DNA from 4 places in the Neomoorella thermoacetica genome. Region 1 is predicted to be linked to each of the others. Evidence: riboswitches for the same ligand, from Rfam matches in the RefSeq annotation. Region 1 holds a riboswitch; each other region holds the start of a gene.
The links. A riboswitch is a leader RNA that binds a small molecule or an ion and turns the genes downstream of it on or off. The one in region 1 is predicted to bind cyclic di-AMP.
Positions count from the first base shown of each region.

Region 1 (4,907 bases):
TAACGGCCGGGTCCTCTGCGCCCTGAGCGGCGGGGTCGATTCCTCGGTGGCTGCGGCCCTGGTCCACCGGGCCGTCGGCGACCGCTTGACCTGCGTGTTTGTTAACCACGGTCTCCTGCGCCAGGGGGAGGCCGAACAGGTGCAGCGGGCCTTTGGCCAGGCCATGGGCATGAACATCGTCTATGTCGATGCCAGCCGGCGTTTCCTGGAGAAACTCACCGGCGTTACAGACCCGGAAGAAAAGCGCAAAATTATCGGCCATGAATTTATCCGGGTCTTTGAGGAGGAAGCCAGGAAACTGGGACGGGTGGATTTCCTGGTCCAGGGCACCCTTTACCCCGATGTCATTGAGAGCGGTACCGAAACGGCCGCCGTCATCAAGAGCCACCATAACGTCGGTGGCCTGCCGGAAGATATGGAACTGGAATTAATTGAACCCCTGCGCCTTTTATTTAAGGACGAAGTGCGCCGGGTAGGGGAGGAACTGGGCCTGCCGGAGGAGATTGTCTGGCGGCAACCCTTCCCGGGGCCGGGCCTGGCTATCCGCATCCTGGGGGAAGTCACCCCGGAGAAACTGGAAATCTTACGTCAGGCTGACGCCATTGTCACCGAGGAGATCCGGCGAGCCGGCCTCTACCGGGAAATCTGGCAGTCCTTTGCGGTATTGCCCTCCATGAAGAGTGTGGGTGTTATGGGCGACGAGCGGACCTATGCCTACCCCATCGTCCTGCGGGCCGTGACCAGCGATGACGCCATGACTGCCGACTGGGCCAGGCTCCCCTACGACCTCCTGGAGCGTATCTCCTCCCGGATCGTCAACGAGGTGCGTCATATCAACCGGGTCGTTTACGACATCACTTCCAAACCCCCGGCGACCATAGAGTGGGAGTAGGATAAAAAAATTGACCCCTTATCCTGCAACAACAGGTTAAGGGGTCTCCTTATTTTTCTGTGGCGTAAGTCGACATGAGAGTTCTAGGCGCGCCGAACAGACTACTCTACCTTAATCTACCTTACGCGCCTGGCACCGACATAGCGTGGTCCCCAATAGTACGGGTCATCGATACTGTCGATGGCCACGCCGCGATTGGTAGCGCTGATAAATTTACCGTTGCCCAAGTAAATACCTACATGGCTGATATCCTGGGAATAAGTATGGAAAAAGACTAAATCACCCGGCTGGAGATCCCCTTTATCAATATGGGTACCCAGGGAGGCCTGGTCGCTGGCCGAGTGAGGGAGATTAATGCCTACACGTTGAAAGACGTAAAGCGTAAAGCCCGAGCAGTCGAATCCTTTTGGGCTTGTCCCACCCCAGCGGTAGGGACTGCCCACATACTGGCGGGCGATGGCGGCAATACGGGCACCCATAGTAGAGGGATCGATGCTTATACCGCGGGAGGCTGTGGGTGCTTCATAACGACTGGCAAGGGATGTTTTGTTAGTGGGTATTTCCAAAATTTGACCAATATAAATCAATGAGGAATCAAGGTTATTGGCTGCTTTAATTTGTTCTACCGTTACTCCATAACGCCGGGACAGGGCCCACAGGGTGTCACCCTTTTTCACTTCATAGGGCTGGGCCAGGGCCACTCCGGCGGCGGCCAGGCTCAAAGCTCCGGCCAGGGTGGCAGTCAGGCAATACTTCGACCACTTCTTCAATTATCTAAGACCTCCACTCTCGCACACCTACGAGGTTAGTTGACGGGTTCGGACCGAGAGTTAGCCCGGAGCCTTTGGCTCTTCACCCCAAAAATATCCCCCGTTTCCCGCCTACCCGGGAATTCGGTGCTAAAAAATATGGCTTTTATATTATATCGTCGAAAAAAGTAATAGTAAAAGACCTGGATGCTCCTTCAGACATCATTGAATGCCAGGAACTCGAATAAATTGCCTGATGGTACATTTTTCTTAAGATCCATGCCTTAAAAGCTCATCTTATGCCTTACGCCCATCAGGGTGGTGTTTTGTCAATTAAGAATGTGCATAGGAACCACTGGTTTTTATATAAAGATGAAGAAATTATATTTAGTCCATACTCAGAAAACTGGTGCAGGGAGGAGGGAAGAAAGGGCACCGCTGAGGTGGACGCAAGTATTTAAATTTAAGGAAGGGGAGGTCTATGAGTAAATCCTTGTCACCCTCAACAGGATGGTGGCGTTATCGTTACCTGGTGGCAGCTATTGTTTTCTTCGGGTATAGCATTCAGTACCTAGACCGGGTAAAAACGACAGTGTTAGTTCCGCTAATTAGTCAGAGCTTGCACCTGACCCATAGCGATGTTGGTAACGCCATGTTTTTATTAATGATTTTTTATGGCCCAACCCAGATATTATCGGGATTTCTTTGCGATCGCTTTGGTCCCAAAAAAGTTTTGGTATTCTCCCTGATCACCTGGAGCATATTCACGATATATATGGCGTATATGCAGAACGCAACTGAGTGGTATATCCGTAATGCCTTGTTTGGTATTTTTGTAGGTACTGAATTTGTACCCAGTGCACGCTTGATCGCGCGCTGGTTTCCTAAAAGAGAACGGGCCCAGGCCCAGGGGGTCCTCTCCTGGTCCTGGATTATTACCCCTGCGTGGGCTCCTTTGCTAACAACGTTTCTAGCCTCCTATTTTAACGATTGGCGTCCTGTTTTTATATGGCTAGGTATTTTTGGCCTGGTACCCCTGGTAATAGTACTTCTCTTCATTTACGATCGTCCCGAACAGGTACGCTGGCTGAGCGACAGGGAAGTTAAAGAGAGTTACGCCGACGAACTTGAGAGTGGCATCTTAAAAGAGGCGGCAATAAGCCGTGAGAACCTGGCCAAGCAGGCCAAAAAAGCCGAAATACCCTTGCGCGATGTCTTGTTAAACAAGAGCTTCATAGCAGTAGTGCTATCTTACCTGGCCTGCCAGATGACCTTCTGGGGGATAGTAACCTGGTCGCCAAGCTATTTAAGTGAAGTGTTTAAATTTAACCTGATGAAAATGGGCGTCTGGGCTTCGATTTATTTTGCAGCCGGTGTCATCGGCGCCTTCTTGAGCTCCCGGATTTCCGATAAATTCTTTAATGGCCGCCGCCGGCCCATGATAATTCTTTCGTTCCTCGGCACTATCCCCTTTATCCTACTTTTGGCTATGTCCCGGCCGGGAATCAGCCATATGGGGCTGATGCTAATCCTAGCCGGAGCCGGATTTTTTGCCAATATGATCTGGGGTCCTATTTTAGCCTGGCCGACTGACGTTTTTAGCCCGGAGATGTATGGGCGGGCCCTCGGCTTTGTGACGGGTATAGCCTATTTTGGGGCCGCTTTTGCTCCTCTTATTATGAGCCGCCTAATCATTAAAACACCTGCAGGTGTTTCTTATACCTATGCCTGGACTTTTATTGCTTTTTGCGCAGTTGCAGGTTTAATTGCTTCTGCCATTGTCAGAGACCGGCAGGATATAAGTAACAACAGTATTTCCCTGTCGGAATAAACCTTTCGAGGTGAGAACTTTGCCTGCCATGACCCCCAAAGAGCGTTTCTTGCGTGCCTTAAACCGCGAACATGTAGACCGCATCCCGGTAGGTAACCCGGTATCAGTAGCTACGGTGGAATCCATGGAAGCCTGCGGCGCCTATTTCCCTGATGTCCATTTGAACCCGGAGAAAATGGCCACCCTGGCAGCGACGGGGTATGAAATCCTGGGCTTCGACACCATTGCCCCTTATTTCAGCGTCCAGCAGGAAGCTGCGGCCTTTGGCCTTAAAATGAACTGGGGCACCGTCGACTCTATGCCAGATGTCCTGGAGAACCCCTTTGAAGACCCAGACGACATTATCATCCCGGCTGACTTTTTAGAGCGACCGCCCATTCGTACCGTACTTGAGGCACTGAAAATCCTCAAAAAAGAGTACGGCGATCACGTCTGCCTGGTGGGTAAGGTCATGGGACCCTGGACCCTGTCCTACCATCTCCACGGCGTGCAAAAATTCCTCATTAAGACCATCCTGGAACCGGATAAAGTGCGCCGTTTCCTCGATAAGCTAAAGGACCTGGCGGTGAAATTCGCCAACGCCCAGTTTGCCGCCGGGGCCGACGTGGTGACGGTGGCCGACCACGCCACCGGCGACCTGGTAAGCGGTACCTGCTACCGCGACTTTCTCCTGCCGATTCACCAGGAGATGACACGACAGCTCAATGGACCGACTATCCTGCATATCTGCGGCAATACCACCGACCGTCTGGATTATATCGCCCAGGCGGGGTTTAACTGCTTCCACTTTGACTCCAAGGTCAATCCGCGACAGGCCCACGAGATTGTCAATGGCCGTATTGCTTTGACGGGCAGTATCAATAACCCGAAAACCCTCTTTAATGGCACGCCGGATGATGTCCGCCGGGAGGTCTTTGCCAACTGCGAGGCAGGTATCGAGATTATCTCTCCCGAGTGTGCCGTGCCTTTGCGGACTCCCAATGCCAACTTGAAGGCCATTGTTACAGCAGTGGAGGAATATTGCCGGAACCATTAATGTTAACGCGAAAAGGTACTTTAAAATATGGCTAATCAAGATGAAGTACTGGATCCGGCAGGGCCCCGGCTTAATGCGGGGGTCCTTGCTTTCTTTTGTCACCGGCAGGATTAGAGGAAACTATCGCGAATTTTTTATACAGATGTTCAGAAAAAAGTCGATAAAAAGACGACCGGGCTCGAATGATTCTTTCCTAAAGTAGGGATCTCCTTCCCGGAAAGGGGGATACCTATGTTAAACCAGGAATTAATCCAGCCCCTGCTGGAACGGGCCGCAGCCCTCTGGCAAACAGCCATTGACGTCGTTGACCCTGGGGGTCAGGTAGTAGCCAGCTCGGAACCTTCACGGTTGCATTTTTACCATCCGGAGGTGCTAGGACTTTCACTTACGGAAGATGGA
Region 1 covers NZ_CP012369.1:2,092,830-2,097,736, reverse strand. The annotation lists gene guaA (glutamine-hydrolyzing GMP synthase) at 1-892, shown strand, start outside; gene MOTHE_RS10420 (C40 family peptidase) at 1,009-1,662, opposite strand; cyclic di-AMP (ydaO/yuaA leader) riboswitch at 1,672-1,801, opposite strand; gene MOTHE_RS10415 (MFS transporter) at 2,174-3,472, shown strand; gene MOTHE_RS10410 (MtaA/CmuA family methyltransferase) at 3,483-4,508, shown strand; gene MOTHE_RS10405 (PucR family transcriptional regulator) at 4,740-4,907, shown strand, end outside.

Region 2 (4,907 bases), 460 kb from region 1:
ACTTCCTGGGTGGCTACCAGGCGTCCGGCTTCTTGCCTCAGGTGCCACCCTTCGGCCGGCGGAAAAAGGGAGGTCATCTCCTCTTTACCGGATCCCTGCCACTTGATCCCCGGCGGCAGGGGCAGGGGGTAGGTATGGCCGCAACCGCGGTAATATTTTTCCAGTCGCGGTTCAAGCTGGACCCGGGGTTCCATGATACCTGGCACCCTTAAAAAAACCGGCTGCCGGCCGGAATTTACCCTGGCCTCCTGGTAGGCCACCAGTCCCCCAAGGAAAAAGATCACTATACCGATAACAAGCAAGCGCCGGACTGCTGTCACTGTGGCCCCTCCTGCCAAACAGAAATTGCCACTAACTAGCATTGCCGGCGGCCTGTAGTTTTATACCTCGCTATATATCTAATTGGTCCATAATTGCTGCAGGAATATCAGCGTTTGTATATACTGCCTGGACGTCGTCATGATCTTCGAGGCGTTCAATGAGACGCATAACCTTGCCTGCTGTCTCCGGGTCGTCGATGGTAACAGTCGTTTGCGGTACCATCTCAACCTCAGCGTGTGTTATGGTAACACCGCTGGCCTCCAGGGCTTCCCGGACGGCCTCCAGGTCCCCGGGCGCCGTCTTGATTTCCAATACCTCGTCGTCCTCGTCATCGACATCCTCCGCCCCGGCCTCGATAGCCTGGAGGATTACTTCTTCCCGTTTATCCCCGGCGGGGACCTCCACCGTAATTACCCCTTTGGGGTTAAACATCCAGGCTACGCAACCGCTTTCGCCCAGGTTGCCACCGCCCCGGGAAAAGATATATCTGATTTCTGAAGCTGTACGGTTCCGGTTATCGGTGGCTATATTCAGAAGCATGGCTACGCCACCGGGACCGTAACCTTCATAGGTCATTTCCTCATATGCGGCCCCTTCTAGTTCGCCGGTACCGCGCATAATGGCCCGCTGGATGTTCTCGTTGGGCATATTGGCTGCTTTGGCCTTGGCTATAGCAGCCTTTAAGCGCATATTGCCCTCGGGATCACCGCCTCCCATCCGGGCGGCGATGATAATTTCCCGCCCGATTTTGGTAAAGAGGCGGCCCCGTTTTTCATCAACCTTGGCCTTGCGATTTTTAATATTGGCCCACTTGGAATGTCCGGACATCTCTCTTACCCCCTTTCTTATATACTCAACATTGAAATTCTAACATACAGGGCCTTATTTAAGCAACATTTACCGCCCGGGCTTATTTAAAGCATGGGTTATAGCAAATTCTGCCTGCCAATTTTATGTTAACTATACCCTTATTTTATGGTAAAATGAATTTAACGTTATGGCCACCTGTAAACGCCGAATTTCTTTTAAAAGAAACCGGGGGAACCATATTCTTGGGGTTAATCCCGCTTCCAGTATACACCTCTCGTCTTTGTCCGGAGCCGGGCAACGGTGGGAGAAAGACCGGGAGCGGCATAGGGCACTTCCAGCCCGCACCCGTCAGCTAACCCCGGAGGCGTTGGAAGGGAGGTGGATTTTTTACTGGCCTGGCCAGGCGTAAAAAAGGAGTAAAAGGAGGATTGACCGCTTTGAAGCACAAGTGGCTCACCGCAGCTCTGAAAATCCTGCTGGCCGCCGTTGTGGCTGCCGCCCCTTTAAGCGCGGCCCGGGCTGCTACACCCGCCTCTAACTCTACCAGGGGTATTTACTCCTATAACTATAGCTGGTATACCGCCCCTTACTGGAGCTGGCACTACCGGTGGCATGTTTCTCCGAACGCCGGCAGCGGACAGGTCACCAGGCAGTCCCCGACTCCGGCACCGGCGCCTGCACCACAACCAGCATCTAAACCCGCACCGGCCCCGGTAACCAGTCCCGGCAATCCGGCCGTACCAGCACCGCAACCTGCCCCCCAACCCGCCCCCGCCGGTAACTACCAGTTAAGCGCTTACGAACAGCAGGTAGTGAACCTGGTCAATGCCGAGCGGGCCAAGGTCGGCCTGAAACCCCTGGCAGCAGACCCGCAGCTGGCCCGGGTAGCTCGCCTCAAGGCCGAAGATATGCGGGACAAGAATTATTTCAGCCATGAGTCGCCCACTTATGGTTCCTTCGCCAATATGCTCAAGCAATTCGGCATTAGCTACCGTATAGCCGGGGAGAACATCGCCGCCGGCTACCCAACACCGGAGGCGGTGGTAGCGGCCTGGATGAATAGCCCCGGCCACCGCAGTAATATCTTAAACGCTAATTTTACGGCCATAGGTGTCGGCTATGCCAGCGGCGGCAGCTATGGCCACTACTGGGTCCAGGAATTCATCGGCCAGTAGAACTTCATAGCAGTAGAAACGGCAGGCCACCGGCCTGCCGTTTTCCCTTAGCCTATCTTGAACAACTCCGTACTCAGGTAGCGCTCGCCGGTGTCGGGGGCGATGGCCAGTACCCTTTTCCCCCGGCCCAGGCGCCGGGCCACTTGGAGGGCGGCAAAAGCAGCGGCGCCCGAAGAGATGCCCACCAGCAGGCCTTCCTCCCGTGCCAGGCGCCGGGCCGTTTCCATAGCGTCTTCGTTGGTGACGGTGATTATCTCGTCAACCACCTCCCGGCGCAAGACCGGCGGGACAAAGCCGGTACCTATACCCTGAATCTTATGGGGTCCTGGCTGGCCTCCAGAAAGGACCGGTGAAGCCGCCGGTTCCACAGCTACAATCCTTACCCCCGGGATTTCCTTTTTCAGGACCTCACCCACCCCGGTGAGGGTACCCCCGGTCCCGACGCCGGCCACAAAGGCGTCTACTTTACCGTCCATTTGCTCCAGGATCTCCCTGGCCGTGGTCTGGCGGTGGATGGCCGGGTTGGCCGGATTTTCAAACTGCTGGGGCATAAAGTAACCGGGGTTCTCCCGTACCAGTTCATTTGCTTTATCTACAGCCCCCTTCATCCCCAGGTTTCCCGGAGTCAGGACGAACTCCGCCCCATAGGCCGCCAGGAGCTTGCGCCTCTCAATACTCATTGTTTCCGGCATAACCAGGATCAGGCGGTAACCCCGTACGGCCGCCACCATGGCCAGGCCGATACCCGTATTACCACTTGTGGGCTCGACAATGGTATCCCCGGGTTTCAAGCGGCCGTCGGCTTCCGCAGCGGTAATCATGCTGAGGGCAATGCGGTCCTTAACACTGCCTCCAGGATTAAAAAACTCGATTTTTAAGTATACCTCCATCCCGTCCTCTACCAGGCGGTTCAGGCGCAGGATCGGCGTCTGCCCTATCAACTGGGTAACATCCCGGGCTATCTTCATGCTGCCTTCCTCCTTATAACTAAGTATTTATATCGGAATTATTTACATTTTAATCCCTGGTCATGGGCCTGTCAAGTAAAAAAGCCACGGCAACTATAGTATGCCGTGGCCTGGCCGTAACTAACGCCCGGCTTAGAGGGCTTCGAGGATGATTTTATGGTCCACCAGGGCCATTTCTTTAATCCGCGCCCGCAGGAGTTTGCGTTTACCGAAAATATCTTCCATCATAATACCCTCTTCCCCGGGCAAGACCCGGTCAACATTCTCAAAGACCAGTTCCTCTTCCCCGCTCTCTTTGAGCAGGTAGGCGTTGGCTTCACACATCCTTATCCCCTCCCTCCTGATAAAAAAACTTCACGCGGTTAACCAGGGCTTCAATTAAATGGGGCAACGGCTCGGGGGTGACTCCTATTACTTCTACCCCCGACCGGTTGATTGGCAGGAGAAATTTGCGTGCCGGGCTGGCGGCGATGGCCGCCGCCATAGCCGGGGTCAATTCGCCCAGCATAGCGTCAGCTAGGATTATGGCCAGGGAACCGGTGATGGCCTCGACCCGGGGAGCGTTGTAGATGATGGCTCGCTCGCCGGTAGCCCCCTCATTGGCCCCGGCTTTGATCATAGCTACGGTAGCCGCGGCGTTGGTTCCCAGGGCCAGGATTTCGACTTCCGGCGGCAGTTCCTGTCGCAGCCTGGCGGTTATGTGCTTACCGATACCGCCGCCCTGGCCATCGACTACAGCTATGCGCAGCAGGAATACCCCCTTAAGAAAGTTGCAGTAAAAAAGCAAAAAGGGCCACAGGGAATCCCACCGGCTCCAGCCGGTTCTGACCTCCTCGTGGCCTTCCATCCAGCGCGGTCTCCACACCGCTCAGGTATTATTTATTCGCCCTCAATTGTCTAATTCCTGCCTGTTGGACAAGAAAAATTAGAATCCAGGTGCCCTTAAAATACCTTTTAACATTTCCGACCCCAGGGAGACGTAGGTCTGGGGTACCGGGCCGACGATAATGGCCTCGGCCACGGGAATGGTGGTGGCTACCTGTACCTTTTCCCGGCTAAAAGGGGCTACTACCTGAACCTCGCTCTCCGCCTGGAGGTAGATGCGATGGCGCGTCTGATTAATGCCGGCGCTTTCAAAGGTATCACCGACATTAACCTTTACCGTGCCCATGGGGACAAAGCGTAATGGTACCGGGGGGCCATAGGCCGCCAGGAGTTTTAACCCCAGGATCTGCCCCAGGGGCAGGTAATAGGTTTTACCCTGCAGCCGCGCCAGGCGTTCCTGGATGGCCAGCTGGGCCGCAGCCTGGAGGCGGCTGATACCCAGGGCGTCGGCCTGCATGAAGACTACCTGGCCGCCATCGCTGCTCCCGGGCTGGATGAGATTATTATAGCTTACCTGGCCGGTAATTTTATCCAGCACTGCCTGCTGCATAGCCTCGGTGGCCACCCACCTGGCCTGGGTAGCTGCCACCGCTTCCAGAGCCGGTCCCAGGCGCCATTCCAGGAGTAAAAGTAGAAGCAAACCGGCCAGGACCAGCGCTGCCACTCCCCACGGCCGCCTTCCAGGGCGCCGCCACCGCCGCCGCAAGGCAATCACCCCCATATAAGAAGTATACTCAGGGGGTGATTA
Region 2 covers NZ_CP012369.1:1,635,037-1,639,943, forward strand. The annotation lists gene MOTHE_RS08265 (hypothetical protein) at 1-320, opposite strand, end outside; gene MOTHE_RS08270 (YebC/PmpR family DNA-binding transcriptional regulator) at 391-1,149, opposite strand; cyclic di-AMP (ydaO/yuaA leader) riboswitch at 1,324-1,514, shown strand; gene MOTHE_RS14150 (CAP domain-containing protein) at 1,569-2,306, shown strand; gene cysK (cysteine synthase A) at 2,354-3,274, opposite strand; gene MOTHE_RS08285 (CooT family nickel-binding protein) at 3,407-3,598, opposite strand; gene MOTHE_RS08290 (DUF3842 family protein) at 3,591-4,022, opposite strand; gene yunB (sporulation protein YunB) at 4,200-4,823, opposite strand; gene tyrS (tyrosine--tRNA ligase) at 4,905-4,907, opposite strand, start outside.
Region 2: linked by a shared signal. The riboswitch ahead of MOTHE_RS14150 (CAP domain-containing protein) and the one ahead of MOTHE_RS10420 (C40 family peptidase) in region 1 are both predicted to bind cyclic di-AMP.

Region 3 (4,907 bases), 790 kb from region 1:
GAGGCGCTCCACGCTTAACGCCAGGCGCTCGACACCAATTTGTTCCCGCAGTTTTTGAGCCCTGGCCATGGTGGCTGGACTGGCAGCCTGGCGCTGGAAGGCTTGATAATCTATGCCCATAGGCCAGGCACCAACATGAATGCGCCGCTGCTCCCAGAAGACAATACCGGCTTCAAAATCGACCCTGGCTCCCAGCATGTGCGCCACGGCCTGCAAAAAATTGTCAACGTAGGCTTGAAGGTGAAAACCCAGGACATCGGTTCCTAGCAGACCGCGCAGGATATGGGTTGCCCAGGGTAGGGTCGCCAGCAGGTCATGGTGGGGGAAAGGTATATGCCAGAAGAAGAATTGTTTTAATTGGGGCCTGCGGTGGCGGAGGTGGGCCGGTACCAGGGCCAGGTGATAATCATTTACCCAGACTGTATCCCTTTCCCCGGCTTCTTCCAGGGTGGCTGCGGCAAATTTGGCATTAACATCGACATACGCCGACCATTCCCGGACTTCATAACGACATTTTTCTAAAAAGTAATGGCATAGGGGCCACAAGGCGCTATTGGTAAAGCCATGGTAATAGAGGTTGATTTCATCGGCGGTAAGGGGAACTTCACGAAAAGTATAGGCCGGATTACCCTCGGGTACCGGTAAACGTAAACCGGGACTGTTCTCCTGGGGCGCCTCCCAGCCACCCCAGGCAACCCAGACGCCACCTTTTTCCCTTAAGAAGGGTTCCACGGCCGAAACCAGTCCGCTGATGGCCGGTACAACCTGGATACCGTCCCGGGTTGCCTGCAAATTATATGAACCTCGGTTGGAAACCATGACAATTTTAGCAGGCTGCTTTTGGGACATTTTACCTACCTCCTCCTCACCTCAAATACTTATTTACCGGTAATAAGCCCCTCCCTGTAAATAAAATATAAAATATAAACCCCGTTTAAATCCGGGGTTGCAGCATAAACCATAAACGTAATGGAAAACTACACCGTTTACCGGCGGTATTCCCTTCACGCTTACGAAGTTAGCTGACGGATTCGGGCCACGTCTAGCCCTACCCACCGGTATAACCGGCAAGATTCACCCCGGGAAATTGGGTCCCCCGCTTACGGCTGCACACCGCAATTCAGCGTTTCAGGATATATAAATATTATATCACGCCAGGAACAAAATGCAAATTTTGTGTCCATTTATTCCCGGAAGGATATTCCAGGATACCTGCCGAATCCATTCTTAATAAAGGGAGGGGAGTATATGCTCGATACAGAGCTCGATTTGCGCAATAACCCGGGTGTTGTTGAACCCGCGACGGAGGTGCTGAAGGAAGGGGGGATTTTTCTCATCTCCCTGCCCGATGGTTCGGTTCTGGACGGGGGTAACGGTAACCTGGGCCTTTATTACAATGATACCCGTTATTTAAGCCACCTGGAATTTCTTGTAGCCGGGCAGCGACCTGTATTTCTATCTTCTTCCATCCGCGACAGCCACTTTGCCCAGATTGAACTTACCAATCCCGTTTTCAATTTACCCGACGGCACTATGGTGCCGGCCCAGACCATCCATCTTCGCCAGCTACGGTTAATTAAGGGCGCCTTTTTTCAACGCCTGCGTTTAATAAATTTTAATCCCTTCCCGGTTAAGTTAATGCTTCGTTTTAACCTGGCTGCCGATTTCCGGGATATATTTGAGGTTCGCGGCAGCCAGCGCCGCCGCCGGGGGGAATTGTTACCGGTCGAGGTACGACGCCAGGGGCTGGTCCTGGCTTACCGGGGCCTGGATAACCTGATCCGTACCACCCACATTACCTTTGAACCGGTGCCAACCTCTATCACCGGCCACCACGATCGGGCCGAAGTAGGCTTTGAACTTACCTTGCCGCTCCAAAAAAAGATCTACCTGCATTTAAAGATCGAATTGGATGCAGGAAATACAACACCTGGTAACAAGATCAGCGATCTTTTTTCAGCGGCCACCATTGAACAGGCAGCCGCCTACCACCAGTGGCAAAGGGAGTCGACCAGGGTGTGGACGGATAATAGCTTCATCAACGCCATGTTCCAGACGGCCGTCACCGATCTCAAGGCCCTGCAAATAGATTACCCGGGCGAGGGCGGGATCATAGCGGCCGGGATACCCTGGTACACAGCCCCCTTCGGCCGCGATTCCCTGATTACCTCCTGGCAGACCCTCATTTTAAACCCGGCCCTGGCCCGCCAGACCCTGCGTTTCCTGGCCCGCTACCAGGGCAAAGGGGTGGATAGATGGCGGGAGGAAAGGCCGGGAAAAATCCTCCACGAATTGCGCCGGGGGGAGATGACCGGATGCGGGGAGGTACCCCATAGCCCTTATTACGGCTCCATAGACGCCACCCTGTGGTTTATTATTCTCCTGGCCGCCACCTACAAGTGGACCCAGGATGACGACCTGTTACAGGAACTGGCTGACCCTTTACGCAACTGCCTGCACTGGTGCCTGCGTTACGGCGACCTGGATGGCGACGGTTACCTGGAATATCTCCGGGAGTCCCCGGCAGGTCTTACCAACCAGGGCTGGAAGGATTCCTGGGATGCCGTAGTCGACCGGGAAGGGCGCCTGCCCGTGGGTCCTATTGCCCTGGTGGAAGTCCAGGCCTACTACTACCTGGCCCTCACTGAAGCCGCCCATTTATTGTCCCTCCTGGGTGATAAACCGACCGCCGCCGGGCTGAAGAAACGGGCCCAGCGGTTGAAAGCGCGCTTCAACCAGGATTTTTGGCTGGAAGACGAGGGATATCTGATTTTTGCCCTGGATGGTGAGAAGAGGCCTTTGACCACCCTGGTTTCCAACGGGGGCCAGGCCCTCTTTACCGGCATTCTCCCGCCGGAGAGGGCCAGGAGGGTTGCCCAGCGCTTGATGGCTGCAGATTTCTATTCCGGCTGGGGTATTCGTACCATGAGTAAAAGAGAGAAGGCCTATAACCCCATGAGCTATCATAATGGCTCGGTCTGGCCCCATGATAACGCCATTATCGCCGCCGGCCTGCGCCGTTACCAGTGCCTGGATGAATTGTCACGCCTGGCTGCGGGCCTTTTCGCCGCCAGCCCCCACTTTAATTACCGCCGCTGGCCGGAGCTCTTCTGTGGTTTTACCCGGAGGGGTTTAAGCGGCCCGGTGCGCTATCCCGTAGCCTGTGATCCCCAGGCCTGGGCAGTTGGCAGCCTTTTCAGTTTCCTGCACCACTTGCTGGGCCTGGAGTTGAGGGAGCAGAGCCTTTTTATTTCCCGCCCCCTGTTGCTGCCCGGGACCCGGCGGGTGGAGATCAGGAACCTTGCGGTAGCCGGCAGCCGTCTGGACCTGGCCTTTGAGGAAAAGGATGGTCGGGTTATGGCCAACCTTTTAAAGAAAGAAGGAAATCTCAAAGTTATCATTGAGGCCTGAAGAAGCCACCAGGGTTTGTCCTTCCTTGACTTTATCGGGTAATTATAGATAAAATATTTGTGGTATCTTACCCCGATTATAAAATTCTTTAAGGAGGCGAAGTAATATGCGTGTTGCCATGTTACATTGGGCTTTCCCGCCGATCATCGGGGGAGTGGAATCCCACCTAGTCCTCCTGTGCCCTTACCTCGTCCGGCAGGGGCACCAGGTAAGCCTCCTAACGGCCACAGCCCCCGGTACCCCGGTGGAGGAAAGCTGGCAGGGAGTTGTAATTAAGCGCTCGCCCTTGCTGGATCTAAATTCCCTTACTCCAGCAGTTATTGAGGCCAGGGCCGGGGAGATCAAGGAACTCTTGGAAAACTTTTTACTGGCAGTGCGGCCGGATGTGGTCCACGCCCATAACTTTCACTATTTCAGCTATGTACACGCGGCCAGTCTCCAGGAAATTTGCCGCCGTCACGGCTGGCCCCTGGTCCTCACGGCCCATAATGTGTGGGATGACGAACTGTGGACCAGGATGAATAGCCTGGCCAGGGGCTGGGACCTGGTTATTGCCGTCAGCCACTACATACGCCAGGAATTGGTGGTTAATGGCTATCCGCCGGAGCGGGTGACAGTTGTCTACCATGGCACAGATACTAATACCTTCCGGCCGCCCTCCCCGGAGGACAGGCAGGCCCTTTATACCTCCTATCCGGAATGGCGGGGACGGCGGATTATCTTCCACCCGGCCAGGATGAGCCGGGCCAAGGGCTGTGACGTCAGCATTCGCGCCCTGGATCTCATCCGCCGGGAAATCCCCGACGTTCTCCTGGTACTGGCCGGTACCACCAACACCGTTGACTGGGGCCAAAAACAGCCGGCGGAAGTAGCCTCTCTCCAGGATCTTATCGCCAGCTTGGGCCTGGAGGAAAATGTCTTCATCCGTTTCTTCCCGTGGCAGGAGATGCCTGCTGTTTACCAGGGGGCCGAGGTCTGCCTCTACCCATCGGCCTTCCAGGAGCCGTTTGGTTTGGTCATGCTGGAAGCCATGGCCACGGCCAGGCCTATCATCGTCAGCCGCGCCGGCGGCATGCCGGAGATCATTCGTCCCGGATATAACGGCTTTTTGGTCTCTATGGGGGATCACGAGGAACTCGCCCGCTATACCACTTTCCTTCTCCGTAATCCGGAGGTGGCCAGGACCATGGGCCAGGACGGCCGCAGGCTGGTAGAAGAAAACTTTACTACCGCCGTGATGGCCCGAAATACCCTGGAGGCATATAACCAGTTGTTGGCCCTGCCCCGGGCCAGTTAGCCCGGAGGGGGAGCATTTTAAGGGAACCGGAGGCGGTTCCCTTAAATTTTCTAGACAGGAGCTGCCGCCTCGGGTAAAATGGAGATATATTTGGTGAAAGGAGCAACCGGTAATTAAATGCACTTGCAGGGAACGATGGCGATAAATGAACACGGACGGCTGGTCATCGGCGGCTGTGAGGTTGTCCAGCTGGCCCGTG
Region 3 covers NZ_CP012369.1:1,303,240-1,308,146, reverse strand. The annotation lists gene MOTHE_RS06560 (bifunctional alpha,alpha-trehalose-phosphate synthase (UDP-forming)/trehalose-phosphatase) at 1-849, opposite strand, end outside; cyclic di-AMP (ydaO/yuaA leader) riboswitch at 994-1,136, opposite strand; gene MOTHE_RS06555 (amylo-alpha-1,6-glucosidase) at 1,249-3,411, shown strand; gene MOTHE_RS06550 (glycosyltransferase family 4 protein) at 3,518-4,708, shown strand; gene lysA (diaminopimelate decarboxylase) at 4,826-4,907, shown strand, end outside.
Region 3: linked by a shared signal. The riboswitch ahead of MOTHE_RS06560 (bifunctional alpha,alpha-trehalose-phosphate synthase (UDP-forming)/trehalose-phosphatase) and the one ahead of MOTHE_RS10420 (C40 family peptidase) in region 1 are both predicted to bind cyclic di-AMP.

Region 4 (4,907 bases), 810 kb from region 1:
GGTACGGCCGGCAGTAGCTTCATCAACTGCCGCCAGGCCACAGCAGTGGTCGGCAACCACCCGGCCCTGGTAACCTGCCTGAATAGTCTTACTGGCTATATACTCCAGGGAAGCCACCGAAGGAGCGTCAGTCTCGTCGGCGTGCAGGTCAATGGGAACATCGTATTTGCCGGCCAGTTCGAAGATATAGTCCACCCATTGTTGCATACCAGGCGAGAGATGGGGTGCCCCGCCCAGGCCGTCTACCCCCAGCCGCAGGGCTTCCTCTAGGAGTTCCTTTAAAGGGGGTGCCGGCTCCGGCTCCGGACCGCTGAACATGGCAATCACCTGGAGGTCAACCTTACCGGCAAACTCTTCCCTCAATTCCAGGGCAGCCTCAATGCCCCGCAGGCCCAGGTTCTCACTGACGGTGATGTGGGTGCGCATGGCTGTGGTACCGTGGCGCAGGGCCAACCGCAGTACCTGGCGGCCCCTGGCCAGCAGGTCGTTTTTATCTATATCTTTACTCCGGCGCTGGAAGTCTTCGATGGCTGCTTCCAGGGAACCGGCGCCGCCGTCTGTCGCCGTCAGGGCTTTATCCAGGTGGGTATGGGTGTCGACAAAGGCCGGTATCAGGAGCCTGCCGGAGGCATCAACCATCTGCCGGGCCGACCCCGCCACATTATTGCCGGCAGCAACAATATATCCGTCTTTGATGGCTATATCCACTGTCCCCTGGCCGTCCATGAGCCTTGCTCTTCGGATTAGCAAATCATTCATTTTTATCTCCCTTCCCGTGAATTGTATCATTTATTTTTTATTTAATCTTAATTAAATCTAAATATTATCCTACCACAGGACAAATTAAAGGTCAATTTAATATAGATTTAACAAGGATTTTGTTTCTTTGTGCCGAATATGCTAGATATTTGGTAAAACATGGTCTAAGAAAGGCGGTATGTTCTTGGATCTCAATCTAATCCTGGGCCTGTTGATAGGTTTTGGCTCCCTGATTGCAGCCTTCATCCTGGAGGGAGGCAGTCCGGGGGCCCTGCTGGCCATTACGGCGGCCATGATTGTTTTCGGCGGGACTATAGGTGCTACCCTTATTGGTTTGCGCCGGGAAGAGGTCCTGAATATCCCCAGGCTATTAAAGGTCGCCTTCCGGGAAAAACCCCTGGACTTAAATGAAACCATCAACGCCATCGTCAACTACGCCGTGCTGGCCCGCAAAGAAGGTTTCGTCCGGCTGGAAAAAGAACTCGACGGTGTCAAGGACGACTTTCTCCGCACCGCCCTGCAGCTGGTGGTAGACGGTACCGACCCCGAACAGACCCGTAACGTCCTGGAGCAATACATTTATGCTACCAGCGAACGCCATCACAGCGGTATCAGCCTTTTCGAGGCCGCCGGCGGCTACGCCCCGACCATGGGCATCATCGGCACCGTCATGGGTCTGGTCCACGTCCTCAGCAATCTGAGTACCCCCGATAAGCTGGGACCGTCCATTGCCATGGCCTTTATAGCTACCCTGTACGGCGTCTCTTCGGCCAACCTCTTATGGTTGCCCATCGCCACCAAGCTCAAAAATAAAGACGCCCGGGAACGCCTGTACCAGGAGATGATCCTGGAGGGCGTCCTGGCCCTCCAGGCAGGCAAGAACCCCACCTTGATCCGCAACACCCTGGCGGCCTTCCTGGCCCCGGGTAAGGAAAGGGCAGGTGCCGGGAAGGAAGAGCGGGAGGTGAGCGATGGTGCCGGTCCGCAGGGAAGGGCACGCCAGCAAGGATAACCATGAGCGCTGGCTGTTGACCTATTCCGACTTGATTACCCTGTTGATGATCTTCTTTGTCGTAATGTATGCCATCAGCGATACCAACGCCCAGAAAATGGCCGCCCTGGCCAACTCCCTGGCTCAAACCCTAACTGGCGCCCCGACGACTGGAATCTTAACGTCCGGAGGCCTGACCTCTATAGTACCTGGTATCGCCCCGGCACCGGGCCAGGGGGATGAAGGGGCCGAACTGGCCAGGGCCAGGGCGGAACTACAGCAGTATATCCAGCAGGAAGGCCTGGAAAGCCAGGTGACCCTCAATACCGAGGAACGGGGCCTGGTGGTCAGTGTGGCCGATGCCGTCCTCTTCCCCAAGGGTTCCGCCGATTTGACCCCCGAAGCCCGGGACCTCCTGCGCCAGGTCGGCCGGGCCCTGGCCCGCCTACCCAATTATTTACGGGTTGAAGGCCACACCGACAATCTCCCCATCAACACCCCGGCCTTCCCATCCAACTGGGAACTCTCCACGGCCCGGGCCACCAACGTGGTCAAGGTTTTAATCAGCGAAGCCGGGATCAAACCGGAACGCCTTTCGGCCACCGGCTACGGAGAATATCGCCCGGTGGCCCCCAATAATAGCGAGGCTGATATGGCCCGCAACCGCCGGGTGGATATCGTCGTCCTCAAGGAAGCCTACAACGTCACCGAGCCCCATAAGGGCGAGAAGTAATATAAAAAGCGCCAGGTGAAACACCCGGCGCTTCTATTCTCCATACTATTCTTTAGGCCTGTTCCTTCTGGCGTCCCAGGTTGGAGTAAAAAATAATCCGCTTCTCCCAGGTCCTCAGGATCACCTGGTGATCATTACGGGCGATTACATACTGTGGCAAGATGGGGGTCTTGCCCAGACCGTGGGGGGCATTGATTATATAGGTAGGCACGGCCAGGCCGGAGGTATAGCCCCGGAGCTTATCCATGATCTCCACGCCCTCCTCAATGGAGGTAATAAAGTGGGTGGTCCCCTTCACCGGCTTGGCGTGGAAGATATAGTAGGGCCGTACCCTTATTTTCAAGAGTTCCTGGTTTAATTTACGCATCACAAAGGGATGGTTGTTGACGCCCTTTAACAAAACCGCCTGGTTGCCGAGGACCACCCCGGCCTGGACCAGGCGATCGCAGGCTTCTTTGGCGGCCGCGGTAACCTCCCGGGGGTGGTTGAACTGGGTATTGAGATAGATGGGCGGGTGCTTGGCCAGAACCCGGCACAGCTCCGGGGTAATCCGCTGGGGCATAGTGACCGGCACCCTGGTGCCCAGGCGCTTAATTTCTACGTGGGGGATATTATCGAGTTCCGTCAACAACCAGTCGATCATGGCATCGCTGAGCATCAGGGCGTCACCGCCAGTGATCAGGACATCGCGGATCTCTTCATTCTGGCGGATATACTGGAGGGCCTGCTCCAGTTCCCGGCGGCTGCGACTGCGGTCGACTTCACCGATATTGCGACGCCGCTGGCAGTGACGACAGTACATAGCACACTGGTTGGTTACGTTGATAATCAAACGATCCGGATAACGGCGGGTAATAGCCGGCGCCGGGGAGGTCAACTCTTCATCCATGGGGTCCAGGACGCCATGGTTATCCTCCAGTTCGGCGGCACTGGGCAGAGCCTGGCGCCGGATGGGGCAATCAGGTTCCGGTCCCATCAGGCTCAGGTAGTAAGGAGAAACCGCCCAGCGATAGGTACGTTCTACCTTTAGTATGGCTTCCTTTTCAGCTTCTGTCAGGGGAATCAGTTCCGCCAGGGTTGCCACCGAGGTGATACGGTGGGTCAACTGCCAGCGCCAGTCCTGCCACTCGGCTTCCCCGGCGCCAAAGTAAGCCAGGATACGTTGCTTGCTGGCTTCGATCTCGGCTGCCGCCTCCAGGCCGCTGGCGATCTTCTCCCTTTCTTCCAGGTAATCGACAATCCTGGCTTTCAATTCGGCTGCCCGGTCAAGAGCAATTTCCCTTTTAGCTTCCCTTCCCATCAACCTGCCTTTCTCCGGGTAAATACTCATTACCTATTTCCTCCTTCCTGAGGGTAAAATAAAACCCCGGCCTGAACCGGGGTTTTGCTGGCATAGAAAACTAACGGTATTACACCTCACCTTTCTACGCTTACGAAGTTAGCTGCCGGGTTCGGGTCGAAAGTTAACCCTACCTGAAAAAGGATTCACCCCAAGAAGTGGTTCCCCCGTTCCCTATTCAGGGATTCAGCGCTCGCTTATTTAGTTTTCATTACTATTCTAACATAGATGATAAGCGCCTGTCAATCAGGCAGGTTCCTTATCCCGGCGCCAGCGCCGCCAGCAATAATAAACAGAAATGGTGGTAATAGCCAATCCCGCCAGGATCAACAGGGCGTCCATCCACCAGGTGGCGTACCGGCGGTAGACCTGCCACCACCCCAAAAGGTAATGGGTCCCCTTCCAACTGGCATACTGCCAGGCTAACGTCCAGGTAAAGGCACCCAGGGTTGAATACAGGGCATAGATTCCGGTCTCCATCCCAACCACCCCGGCAGCCAGGATGGTGGGGGTGCGGATAGGGCCAAACCAGCGGGCCAGGATAATTACCGCCGCCCCGTAACGGGCCAGCCAGTAACGGGCGGTTGTCATACCTCCTTCACCCCATCCCTGGTGAAGGAGGCGTTCAATCAGCCCGCGACCGGGCCTGGCTCCCAGCCAGTAACCGATTAGGTTCCCCAGGAGGTTGCCTGCAGTCCCGACCAGCACCGCTCCCCAGAAGCTCATTTCGCCCCGTTCAATCAAATAGCCGGCGGCCAGGAAGGCCGGTTCAAAGGGTACACCCGGTAAACCCGTTCCTTCAATAGCCAGAAGGCCGAAAAGAGCCAGGTAAGCATGGAGGGCCGTCAAGGCACCACCCCGCCCGGAGGCCGGTAGCGAGCCACTACCGTCCTGGCGCCGTATACCTGCTGTCCCACCCGGACGGTAAACTCAACGTCCTCGCTAAAGATAACCAGGTCCACCTGGGAACCTCGCTCGATAAAGGATACCTTCTGGCCCCGGTCGACTACCTGGCCCGGCTTGATGAAACTATTTATCTTGTTGACAAACTTATCGGCTATCTCCACCATAGCTATCTTAATGCC
Region 4 covers NZ_CP012369.1:372,588-377,494, reverse strand. The annotation lists gene MOTHE_RS01940 (amidohydrolase family protein) at 1-759, opposite strand, end outside; gene MOTHE_RS01935 (flagellar motor protein) at 938-1,771, shown strand; gene MOTHE_RS01930 (OmpA/MotB family protein) at 1,731-2,483, shown strand; gene eam (glutamate 2,3-aminomutase) at 2,536-3,813, opposite strand; cyclic di-AMP (ydaO/yuaA leader) riboswitch at 3,896-4,024, opposite strand; gene MOTHE_RS01920 (DedA family protein) at 4,069-4,671, opposite strand; gene MOTHE_RS01915 (phosphatidylserine decarboxylase) at 4,668-4,907, opposite strand, start outside.
Region 4: linked by a shared signal. The riboswitch ahead of eam (glutamate 2,3-aminomutase) and the one ahead of MOTHE_RS10420 (C40 family peptidase) in region 1 are both predicted to bind cyclic di-AMP.